3 regions of the Streptomyces sp. NPDC093065 genome follow, and region 1 is predicted to be linked to each of the others. Evidence: riboswitches for the same ligand, from Rfam matches in the RefSeq annotation. Region 1 holds a riboswitch; each other region holds the start of a gene.

Evidence for each region. A riboswitch is a leader RNA that binds a small molecule or an ion and turns the genes downstream of it on or off. The one in region 1 is predicted to bind cobalamin.
Region 2: linked by a shared signal. The riboswitch ahead of ACIQFU_RS07015 (iron chelate uptake ABC transporter family permease subunit) and the one ahead of ACIQFU_RS18040 (CoA-acylating methylmalonate-semialdehyde dehydrogenase) in region 1 are both predicted to bind cobalamin.
Region 3: linked by a shared signal. The riboswitch ahead of ACIQFU_RS25000 (CoA-acylating methylmalonate-semialdehyde dehydrogenase) and the one ahead of ACIQFU_RS18040 (CoA-acylating methylmalonate-semialdehyde dehydrogenase) in region 1 are both predicted to bind cobalamin.

The regions. Positions count from the first base shown of each region.
Region 1 covers NZ_JBIVPJ010000009.1:146,996-150,840, reverse strand. The annotation lists gene ACIQFU_RS18045 (acyl-CoA dehydrogenase family protein) at 1-821, opposite strand, end outside; gene ACIQFU_RS18040 (CoA-acylating methylmalonate-semialdehyde dehydrogenase) at 830-2,326, opposite strand; cobalamin riboswitch at 2,580-2,774, opposite strand; gene ACIQFU_RS18035 (ECF transporter S component) at 2,816-3,631, opposite strand; gene ACIQFU_RS18030 (ABC transporter ATP-binding protein) at 3,628-3,845, opposite strand, start outside.
Region 2 covers NZ_JBIVPJ010000003.1:236,347-240,191, forward strand. The annotation lists gene ACIQFU_RS07005 (M56 family metallopeptidase) at 1-528, shown strand, start outside; gene ACIQFU_RS07010 (fasciclin domain-containing protein) at 843-1,502, shown strand; cobalamin riboswitch at 1,563-1,749, shown strand; partial or broken gene ACIQFU_RS07015 (iron chelate uptake ABC transporter family permease subunit) at 1,784-2,259, shown strand; gene ACIQFU_RS07020 (flavodoxin family protein) at 2,276-2,731, opposite strand; gene ACIQFU_RS07025 (alpha/beta fold hydrolase) at 2,776-3,522, opposite strand; gene ACIQFU_RS07030 (NAD(P)/FAD-dependent oxidoreductase) at 3,699-3,845, shown strand, end outside.
Region 3 covers NZ_JBIVPJ010000015.1:108,974-112,818, reverse strand. The annotation lists gene ACIQFU_RS25010 (ABC transporter ATP-binding protein) at 1-1,608, shown strand; gene ACIQFU_RS25015 (energy-coupling factor transporter transmembrane component T) at 1-4, shown strand, start outside; gene ACIQFU_RS25005 (ECF transporter S component) at 1,605-2,426, shown strand; cobalamin riboswitch at 2,481-2,662, shown strand; gene ACIQFU_RS25000 (CoA-acylating methylmalonate-semialdehyde dehydrogenase) at 2,850-3,845, shown strand, end outside.

The DNA of each region.
Region 1 (3,845 bases):
AGACGCGCTCCGAACGCCTCCCGGTCCGCGAGGTGGGCCAGGCTGCGGTCCAGGGCGCTGCGGGCGCCGCCGAGCGAGCAGGCAGCGATGCCGAGCCGGCCGCCGTTGAGGCCGTTCATCGCGATGCGGAAGCCCTCGCCCTCACCGCCGAGCAGCCGGTCGGCGGGCAGCCGGACGGAGTCCAGGACGACCTGACGGGTGGGCTGCGCGTTCCAGCCCATCTTGCGTTCGTTCGGCCCGAATTCGAGTCCAGCATCGTCCTTGTCGACGACGAACGCGGAGATCCCATCGGGCCCGTCGGCGCCGGTACGGGCCATGACGACGTACAGCTGGGAGGCTCCTGCTCCGGAGATGAACTGCTTGACGCCGTTGAGGATCCAGCCGTCGCCGTCACGGACGGCGCGGGTGGTGAGGGCCGCCGCGTCGGAACCGACGCCGGGTTCGGTGAGGCAGTAGCTGGCGAGGTCCTCCATGGCGCACAGGCGGGGCAGCCACCGCTCGCGCTGGGCGGGATCACCATATTGGTCGATCATCCAGGCGACCATGTTGTGGATGGAGAGGTATCCGGCAATGGACGGGCAGCCGGAGGCGAGGGTCTCGAAGACGAGGACGCCGTCGGACCGGGTCAGCCCCGAACCGCCGTGCTCCTCGCGGACATAGACGCCGCCGAGGCCGAGCCCGGCCGCCTTGCGCAGGACGTCGAGGGGGAAGTGCTTGTCGCGGTCCCAGTCCAGGGCGTGCGGGGCGAGGTGGTCCTGGGCGAAGTCGAGGGTGGTCTCGACGAGGGCCTGCTGGTCCTCGGTGAGCAGAGCGGCAGTCATCGCACCCCTCATCCCATCGTCGGGATCGTGAAGCTCGCGCCCTCCCGAAGCCCTGCGGGCCAGCGCGACGTGACCGTCTTCGTGCGGGTGTAGAAGCGGATGGCGTCGGGGCCGTGCTGGTTGAGGTCGCCGAAGCCGGAGCGCTTCCAGCCTCCGAAGGTGTGGTAGGCGACCGGGACCGGGATGGGCACGTTGACGCCGACCATGCCGGTGTTCACGCGGCGGGTGAAGTCGCGGGCGGTGTCGCCGTCGCGGGTGAAGATCGCGACGCCGTTGCCGTAGGTGTGCTCGCTGGGCAGGCGTAGGGCCTCCTCGTAGTCGGCGGCCCGTACGACGCACAGGACCGGGCCGAAGATCTCCTCCTGGTAGATGCGCATGGCCGGGGTGACCCGGTCGAAGAGGGAGGCTCCGGCGAAGAAGCCGTTCTCGTGCCCGGGGAGTGTGAAGTCCCTGCCGTCGACGACGAGTTCCGCGCCCTCCTCGACGCCGAGGTCGACGTAGGAGCGGACGCGGTCGACGGCGTCCTGGCCGACCAGCGGGCCGAAGTCGGCGTCGGGGTCGTCGCTGCGGCTGATCCTCAGGGTGCCGATGCGCTCCTTCAGCCGGGCCACGAGCGCGTCGCCGGTCTCCTCGCCGACCGGGACAGCTACCGAGACCGCCATGCAGCGCTCGCCCGCCGATCCGTAACCGGCGCCGATCAGGGCGTCGACGGCCTGGTCGAGGTCCGCGTCCGGCATCACGATCATGTGGTTCTTGGCGCCGCCGAAGCACTGGGCACGCTTGCCGTGGGCCGCGGCGGTGGCGTAGACGTGCGCGGCGATCGGGGTGGAGCCGACGAAGCCGAGGGCGGCCACGCGCGGGTCTTCGAGGAGGGTATCGACGGCCTCCCGGCCGCCGTTGACGACGTTGAGGACGCCCGGCGGCAGGCCCGCCTCCAGGAACAGTTCGGCGAGCCGCAGCGGAACGGACGGGTCCCGCTCCGAGGGCTTGAGGATGAAGGCGTTGCCACAGGCCAGCGCCGGGGCGGCCTTCCACAGGGGGATCATCGCGGGGAAGTTGAACGGGGTGATCCCGGCGACGACGCCGAGGGGCGCGCGCAGGGAGTGCACGTCGATACCGGTGCCGGCGTTGTCGGTGAACTCGCCCTTGAGCAGGTGCGGAATACCGGCGGCGAACTCGACGACTTCCAGGCCGCGCTGGAGGTCGCCGTGGGCGTCGGCAACCGTCTTGCCGTGCTCGGCCGACAGCAGCCGGGCCAGCGCCTCCTTCTCCTGCTCGACGAGCTGGAGGAAGCGCAGCAAGACCCGGGCTCGGCGCTGGGGATTCCAGGCACCCCACTCCCGCTGGGCACGTTCGGCGTCGGCGATCGCCGCCTCGGTCTCGGCCCGGCTCGCCAGCGGCACACGGGCCTGGATCTCGCCGGTGTTGGGGTCGTACACGTCGCCGTAGGCGCCGGAGGTTCCCGGGGTGTGCTTGCCGCCGACGAAGTGGGTCAGCTCGCGCACGGGGGCGCGGTCTTGTACGTCTTGCACGCGGACCATGGGTGCCTGCTCTCGTCAGGTGATCCGGATGGCGCGCCGGACAGCCGCACACCGGCGCGGGGGCGTGCGGGTGCGGGGCGGCGCGAGATCGCGTATGGCGAAGGGGGCCGTCAGGCGGTAACGGTCAGAGGCCGGGAAAGCCCGGGAACAGCGCTGGGATACCGCCGGGATCGTGAACGCACACCGGTGCCATGCGTGTCAGCTCCATCCTCGTGGACAACACGGAACATCCCGCGGCCGGTATCCTGACTCCCGGATCAGCGCGCGCCGTCCGCCTTCCCGACATCCTTCTCGTCAGTGGCGTACTGCTCGACGGCGTACTCCCCGGTCACAGTGGCGGGACCGTGCCGGATTCACACCGGCTTCCCTGCACCGCGGGCCTACGCTCACGACTATATAGTTGGACGTCCTAGTAAATCCACTGTCGTCGGCTATTCGGTGGAAAATGCCTGGTCAGTGGGGGTCGGACTCGGCCGTACGGGGTGCGGCGAAGCGTACCGGCGCCCGGAAGCGGGCCTTGCGCGCGGCGCGCCGGAACGTCGTCAGCACCGCCGGGCCGGCCAGCAGGACGCACACGAAGTTGGTGACCGCCCGACCCGTGTCCCAGCCGAGCGAGGTGGCGAGGTCGAAGGCGAGGTAGCGGTGCCACTGCTCGGTGAAGGGCAGGCCGGGCAGGTAGGCGATGGAGCTGTTCGGGTCGAGGGAGAAAGGCCAAAAGGAGAGGTTGAGGAGGAAACCGAAGAGGTAGCCGGAGAGCGATCCGTAGACGGCGAGCATGAGCACCTCCCGGCGGCCCGAGGCGCGGGGCAGCAGTCCGGCGAGCATCCCGACGAAGGCGCAGCCGAACATCTGGTACGGCATCCACGGCCCGACCCCGCCGGTGATCAGGGCGGAGGCGAACAGGGAGGTGCAGCCCAGGGTGAAGCCGAAGCCGGGGCCGTAGACGCGTCCGGCGAGGACCAGGACGAAGAAGACGGTCTCGATGCCGGCGGTTCCGGCGCCAAGCGGGCGCAGGGCGGCGTTGACGGCGGACAGGACGCCCAGCATGGCGAGCGCTTTGGAGTCGATGCCGCCCTCGGCGATCTCCGAGAGCACCACGCACAGGACGAGGACAAGCAGGACGCCGAAGATGAGCGGGGGCGCGTAGCTGGAGCCGAACGTTCCCGGGGCGACCACGAACGGCCAGAAGAAAGCGACCAGGCCGAGGAACGCGGCCAGGGTCATGACCACGCCGACGCGCGGCCCCAGCCGGACAGCGACCGCCGTCATGACCGCACATCCGCTTTGACCTGGTCGACCGTCAGGTACGGGAGCGGGGCGAGGATTTTCGCGGTCTGCGGCGCGAACACGGGTGAGGCGACGATGACTTCGGCGGTCGGTCCGTCGGCGACGATGTCTCCCTCGGCCATGACGACGACACGGTCGGCGGCGCGGGCGGCGAACTCGACGTCGTGGGTGGAGATGACGACAGCACGGCCTTCGG
Region 2 (3,845 bases), on a different contig from region 1:
GCCTACGCGCTGCCCGGCGGACGACGGGAGCGTGTGGTGGTGAGCACGGCGCTGCTCGACTGCCTCGAAGCGGGGGAGAGGCGCGCCCTGTTCGCCCATGAGCGGGCCCATCTCGCCGCCCGGCACCACCGCTTCCTGCTCGCCGTCCGGCTCGCCGCGCTGGCCAACCCGTTCCTGCGCCCCCTGCGCACGGCCGTGTCCTACACGGCGGAGCGGTGGGCGGACGAGGCGGCCGCACGGACGGTCGGCGACCGCCGCGCGGTGGCGACCGCGATCGGCAAGGCGGCCCTCGTCTCCCGCGGCACCCCCGTCGCCACCCTCGCCGGTCTTGCGGCGCCCGGCCCGGTGCCCCGCCGGGTGGCCGCCCTGCTGGGTCCCGCCCCGGCCGTGCGCACCTGGCCCCCGGTGTTCACGTCCGTGGGGCTGGCGGCGTGGGCCGCGGCCGCCGGGACCGCCGTCTCGGCGATGTCGTCCGCGAACGCCGCCGTCACCATGTTCCTCATCCTGCGGGCCTCGACGCCGTTCTGAGGGTCTCTCACTCCCCGTCTCTCACTCCCTGTGGCGTCTTCGGGAAATCCCCAGGTCACAGGTGCTCTCCTGAAACTTCCTCACTCGATCGGGTGAGGAACCAATCCGGACCGGGGCCTGCTCCGGATTCCCCGTGTGAGGGAAGAACCGAGACCGTGCCGACCGCGAACCGGCGGCTGACCCCGGATCCGGGTCGGCCGGCCGCCACGTAACGGCACCGCCTGCTCGGCGGCCCGCCGCACACCACTTCAGCTCCGCACCACGACTCCGCACCGACGCAGCCTTCGAGCTGCCCGTTTTCAGGGAGATTTTCCATGAACGCCCGCATTCGCCGCTCCGCCGTCGCCGTTGTCGCGGCCGCCGTCCTGCCCCTGTCCCTGGCCGCCTGTTCCGACGACGGCGACAGCGGCTCCTCGGACTCCGCGCAGGCCTCCACCTCGGCCCCCGCGGCGGGCGACGACCAGTCGGCCGACACCTCCGGCGGCATGGCGGACTCCGACGAGCCCTTCGGCCCGGCCTGCTCCACGGTGCCGAAGGAGGGCGCCGGTTCGTTCGACGGCATGGCAAAGGACCCGGTCGCCACGGCCGCCTCGAACAACCCGGCCCTGTCCACGCTGGTGTCCGCGGTGAAGAAGGCCGGCCTGGTCGACACGCTCAACAACGCCGAGAACATCACGGTGTTCGCGCCGACCAACGACGCCTTCGCCAAGATCCCGAAGGCCGACCTGGACAAGGTCCTCAATGACAAGGCGATGCTGACCGACATCCTGACCTACCACGTGGTGGGTCAGAAGCTCGCCCCCAAGGACCTGGAGAACGGTTCCTTCGACACGCTGCAGAAGTCCAAGCTGACCACCTCGGGATCGGGCGAGTCCTACAAGGTCGACGACTCCGCCCAGGTCGTCTGCGGCAACGTGAAGACCGCCAACGCCAACGTGTACATCATCGACACCGTCCTCATGCCCAAGAGCTGACGCTCGGGCCCGGGGAGCGGGTCGGGCAGTGGCCCGCTCCCCGGGGGCTCGGCGGCCCTGTGGTAGCCGGCGCAGGCCAGTCGAACTCACCTGGTGGGTCAGGGAATCCGGTGCGAATCCGGAACTGACGCGCAGCGGTGAGGGGGACGGGCGGAGCACGGGCCACTGGGCGGCGCAGGCCGTCCGGGAAGGCGTTCCGCCCGGTCGAACCCGAGTCCGAAGACCTGCTGGCACCCGTGCCGCGTGCGGCGCGGGCCGCATCGTACGGACGGGCTTCGCGCATGAGCCCTCGACGCCAGTGGATCCTCCTTGCCCGCCGCACGCCCCTGGCGTGGGCGGCGGCCGGGGTCGTCGCCCTGTGCGCCTCCGTGGCCGTCGCCGTCACCATCGGTCCGGCGGACATCGGCGTCGCCGACGTGTGGTCCGTGATCGCCGCCCATCTCGGCGCCGGCACCGCCGCCGGGGACGTCTCCCCGCTGCGTGACGGGGTCGTCTGGGACCTGCGGCTGCCGCGCACCCTCCTCGCCGCGGTGTGCGGCGCCGGACTCGCCGTGTGCGGGGCCGTGCTCCAGCCCTGCTGCGCAACCCGCTCGCCGACCCCTTCGTGCTGGGCGTCTCTTCGGGCGCCTCGACCGGCGCCGTCCTGGTCGTCGTGCCCGGTGTGGGCGGCGGTGCGCTGTCCGTCCCGGGCGGGGCCTTCGCCGGGGCGGTCTGCTCCTTCGCGCTGGTGCTGCTGCTCAGCCGGCGGTCGCCGGGCCGAAAAGGCCCGGGGATCAGTCCTCCATCAGGCCGGCGGCGAGGGTGGCCCCCAGTTCCCAGCAGGCCCGCAGGTCGGCCTTGCCGGGCTCACCGGCCACGGTCACCGCGGGCGCCGCACGCTGCCAGCCGAGGCCGGTCGCGACCGACTCGATGCCGCGCACCGCGCCGGTGGTGTCGCTGCCCCCGTGGACGTAGTAACCGAAGGGACGGCCACGCGTCTCGTCCAGGCAGGGATAGTAGACCTGGTCGAAGAAGTGCTTGAGCGCACCCGACATGTAGCCCAGGTTGGCCGGAGTGCCGAGCAGGAACCCGTCGGCCTCCAGCACGTCGACGGCCGTGGCCGCCAGGGCCGCCCGCCGGACCACCCTCACCCCCTCGATCTCGGGCGCGCTCGCCCCGGACACGACGGACTCCAGCATCGCCTGGCAGTTGGGCGACGGCGTGTGATGCACGATCAGCAAAGTGGCCACACCGGCAGCCTGCCGCCCGGCACCCTCCGACCGCAAACGGGACACTACGGCAGCCGGGAGGTCCGCCTTGGCCGACGCCCTGCTCGCACCGGCGGCCCGGCCGCGAAGGCCCGGTCGAACTGCTCGGAAGGTGCCGCTTTCGGCGCGATCAGGTGGGCGACGGCAGCGGTCGCGGTGCGGTGCCAGCGGGCGTGGTGGCGGAGCATGGCGTGGTCGCCGTCCGCCATGAGCAGCATGCCCGCCCGGGCCCCGGCCGCGCGGGCCCGGGAGACGTACGCGACGGACTCGGCGGGGTCCGTGACGCGGTCGCGGTCGCCGTGCAGAAGGAGCACGTCCCGGCCGCGCAGCTGGGCGACGGGCTCGCCCGGCGGGCACCAGGGCGCCAGGGCCACCACGCCGCGTACCCCGTCGGCGTCCGCCGCGCGCAGGGCCGCCCGGCCGCCCATGGAGTGGCCGAGCAGGACCACCGGCACGTCACCGACGAGGCCGTGCAGCTCCTCAAGGGCGCGTCGGGTGTCCCGCAGCGGCTCCGCGGCGCCCCCGTTCCAGCCGCGGCTGCGGTAACGAACCCGGGCGAGGAGCACGTCGTCGTGGCCGGAGACCGCCGCCAGCGACCGCAGGAACGGGTGCATCCGCAGCGCCGCGAGCTGCCAGGGCCGTGCCGCGCTGCGGCTCCGGGCCCGGCCGCCGTGCAGTACCAGCACGGCGGCCCGCGTCCGGTGCGGCCGTCGCCGCACCCGCAGCGCGCCCTCCGTCGACGGATCGTGCTCGACGCCCATGCCCATGCTCATGCCCGTCCTCTTCCCTTCCGCTGCCTTGTTCTCCCCGGGCCCCGCCCGTCCCAGGTGATCCGTTGCCGGGCCGCCCCCGGACTGGTGGCGGTCCGCAACCCGCTCCAATCCGCACGCCCCCCGGCTCCGGATTACCCACGCAAGCGTTGATCACAGTGGGGTGGAGGAGCAGCGAAATGCCGCGAGCAGCAGGGGAGGCCGCACGTCGCACCGCCGTCGTCGGCAGCGGAGTGGCGGGCCTGACCGCCGCGTACGTACTGGGCCGCGCGCATCGCGTCACCCTCTACGAAGCCGACGACCGCCTCGGCGGGCACGCCCACACC
Region 3 (3,845 bases), on a different contig from region 1:
GTGATCACCTTCGACCAGGTCACCGTCCAGTACGACGACACACCCGAGCCTGCCCTGCGGGACGTCGACCTCACGGTGGAGGAGGGCGAACTCTGCCTCGTCGTCGGACACACCGGCGTCGGCAAGTCGACACTCCTGGGCGCGGTCAACGGGCTCGTCCCGCACTTCACCGGTGGCACGCTCTACGGCCGGGTCACCGTCGACGGCCGGGACACCGCCCACCACCCGCCCCGTGAACTGGCCGACGTCGTCGGCGTGGTCGGCCAGGACCCGATCGACGGCTTCGTCACCGACACCGTGGAAGAGGAACTCGCCTACTCCATGGAGCAGTTGGCGACAGCACCGGGGACCATGCGCAAGCGTGTCGAGGAGACCCTGGACCTGCTGGGCCTCGCCGACCTGCGTCACCGTGCGCTGCACGAACTCTCCGGCGGTCAGCAGCAGCGTGTCGCCATCGGCTCGGTCCTCACCGCCCATCCACGGGTCCTGGTCCTGGACGAACCGACCTCCGCCCTGGACCCGACGGCAGCCGAGGAGGTCCTCGCCGCGGTCACCCGCCTCGTCCACGACCTCGGCGTCACCGTCCTGATGGCCGAGCACCGGCTGGAGCGCGTCGTCCAGTACGCCGACCGTGTCCTCCACCTCCCCGGTGACGGCCGCGCCCGCATCGGTCCCGCCGCCGAGATCCTGCGCACGTCGGCCATCGCGCCACCGATCGTCGAACTGGGCCGGGCAGCCGACTGGTCACCCCTGCCCCTGTCGATCCGCGACGCCCGCCGTGCCGCCGCCCCCCTGCGCACCGAACTGGCCGCCCGCACGCCGGACCCGGTCCGCTCGGCCCCGGCCGGCGAGCGGCGCCGGCTCCTGACGGCGCGCGGCATCACCGTCACCTACGGCGGCGTTCCCGCCGTACGGGAGGTCGACCTCGACCTGTACGCGGGTGAGGTGACCGCCCTCATGGGCCGCAACGGCTCCGGCAAGTCCTCCCTCCTGTGGGCGCTGCAGGGGTCGGGCCCGCGCCGCGCCGGGACGGTGAAGTCGGCCGACGGCCCCGATCCGCGCGACGTGCCCGCCACCCGGTCCCGTCAACTCGTCGGGCTGGTCCCGCAGACCCCCTCCGACCTGCTCTACCTGGAGAGCGTGCAGCAGGAGCTCGACCAGGCGGACACCGAGTCGGGCACCACGACGAAGGCCCGCATCGTGCTGGACCGGCTCGCCGTGGGCATCGACGACGCCACCCACCCCCGCGACCTGTCGGAGGGACAGAAGCTCGCCCTCGTCCTCGCCATCCAGCTCTCCGCCGCGCCCGAGGTCGTTCTGCTGGACGAGCCCACCCGCGGCCTGGACTACCGGGCGAAGACCGCACTGATCGGCGTCGTGAACGCCCTCGCAGCGGAGGGCAGGACGGTGGTGATCTCCACCCACGACGTCGAGTTCGCCGCCCGCGCCGCCGACCGCGTTGTCGTCATGGCCGAGGGAGACGTCGTCGACGACGGTCCGACCCCGGACGTCATCGTCTCCTCTCCCGTGTTCGCGCCCCAGACGGCGAAGATCCTCGCCCCGCTGCCCTATCTGACCGTCGACCAGGTGAAGGCGGCCCGATCATGACGACGACCACCGCCGCCATCCGGCTGACCCCACGCGTCGGCGTCGTCATGACCCTGGCGGCGTTCCTCGGTGTCGTCGCCTTCTTCTGGCCGTTCGTCGTCGCACCCGGGAAGTTCGGATCGAACTACGTGCCCCCGCTCATCTTCGGCGTGCTCCTGGTGCTCGTCCTGTGTGTGGTCCTCTCGGAGATCGCCGAGGGCGGCATCGACTCCAAGGCCCTGGCCATGCTGGGCGTCCTGTCCGCCGTGAACGCGGCCCTGCGTCCCCTGGGCGCCGGAACCGCGGGTATCGAGACCGTCTTCTTCGTCCTGGTCCTGGCCGGCCGTGTCTACGGCCCGGGCTTCGGCTTCACCCTCGGGTGCACCTCGCTGTTCGCCTCGGCGCTCATCACCGGCGGGGTCGGGCCGTGGATGCCGTACCAGATGTTCGGCTGCGCCTTCGTCGGGATGCTCGCCGGATTCCTTCCCCGGGCCACGGGCCGTCGTGAGGTGCTGATGCTGGCCGTCTACGGTTCCCTGTCCGGCTATCTCTTCGGGTTCCTCCTCAACCTCTCCTTCTGGCCGTTCTCCCTGGACCCGAACAGCTCCATCGCCTACCTGCCAGGACTGCCCTTCACCGAGCAGTGGCAGCGCTACGTCGCCTTCGACGTGGCCACGTCCCTCGGGTGGGACACCGGGCGGGCCGTCACCAACCTCGTGTGCATCCTGCTGGCGGGGCCGGCGGTGCTGACCACCTTCCGGCGAGCCGCACGCAAGGCCAGGTTCCGCGCTCCGGTCCGCTTCGCCGGACCCCGGACGGCCGATTCCGAACCTTGCTGACCCGTCGTGTCCGGGGACCCGCTCACGGTACTGGATTTACTAGGACGTCCAACTATATAGTCGCGAGCACAAGGCCCGCGGTGCAGGGAAGCCGGTGTGATTCCGGCACGGTCCCGCCACTGTGACCGGGGAGTACGCCGTCGAGCAGGACGCCACTGACGAGCAGGATGTCGGGAAGGCGGACGGCGCGCGCTGATCCGGGAGTCAGGATACCGGCCGCGGGATGTTCCGTGTTGTCCACGAGGATGGAGCTGACACGCATGGCACCGGTGTGTATCCACGACCCTGGTGAGCCCCCCGTCTGACAGGGCTTTGGGCCATGAGCGTTCCCGCGTTCCCGGCACCCGTACGCCACCGGCGTCCGCGTGCGGGGTGAGCGCGCCATCCCCGGATCCCGATCCCTCCTGACGAGAGCAGGCAGTCATGGTCCGCGAGCACGAACGCGCCTCCGTGCGCGAGTTGACCCACTTCGTCGGCGGCAAGCGCACCCCGGGCACCTCGGGGTCCTTCGGCGAGGTGTACGACCCCAACACCGGCGAGGTGCAGGCCCTGGTGCCCCTCGCGAACCGCGCCGAGACCGAGGTGGTCATCGCCGACGCGGTCCACGCGCAACGCGAGTGGGGCGAATGGAACCCGCAGCGCCGCGCCCGGGTCATGATGCGCTTTCTCCAGCTCGTCGAGCAGGAGAAGGACACGCTGGCCCGGCTCCTGTCCGCCGAGCACGGCAAGACGATCGCCGACGCCCACGGCGACATCCAGCGCGGACTGGAGGTCGTCGAGTTCGCCGCCGGCATTCCGCACCTCCTCAAGGGAGAGTTCACCGACAACGCCGGCACCGGCATCGACGTCCACTCCCTGCGCGCCCCGCTCGGCGTCGTAGCCGGAATCACCCCCTTCAACTTCCCCGCGATGATCCCCCTGTGGAAGGCCGGCCCCGCGCTGGCCTGCGGCAACGCCTTCGTCCTCAAGCCGTCCGAACGGGACCCGTCCGTCCCGCTGCGGCTCGCCGAACTGTTCCTGGAAGCGGGACTGCCGCCCGGCGTCCTCAACGTCGTCAACGGCGCCCGCGAGACCGTCGACACCCTCATCGAGGACCCCCGCGTGGCCGCCCTCGGCTTCGTCGGCTCCACTCCGATCGCCGCGCACGTCTACGCCACCGCCGCTGCCCACGGCAAGCGCGCCCAGTGCTTCGGCGGCGCCAAGAACCACCTGATCGTGATGCCGGACGCCGACCTCGACCAGGCCGTGGAGGCGCTGATCGGCGCCGGGTACGGCTCGGCGGGGGAGCGGTGTATGGCGATCTCGGTCGCCGTCCCGGTGGGGGAGGAAACCGCCGACGCGCTCGTGGCCCGGCTCAAGGAACGCATCGCCGCGCTGCGGATCGGCCGCAGCGACGACCCTGAGGCCGACTTCGGTCCC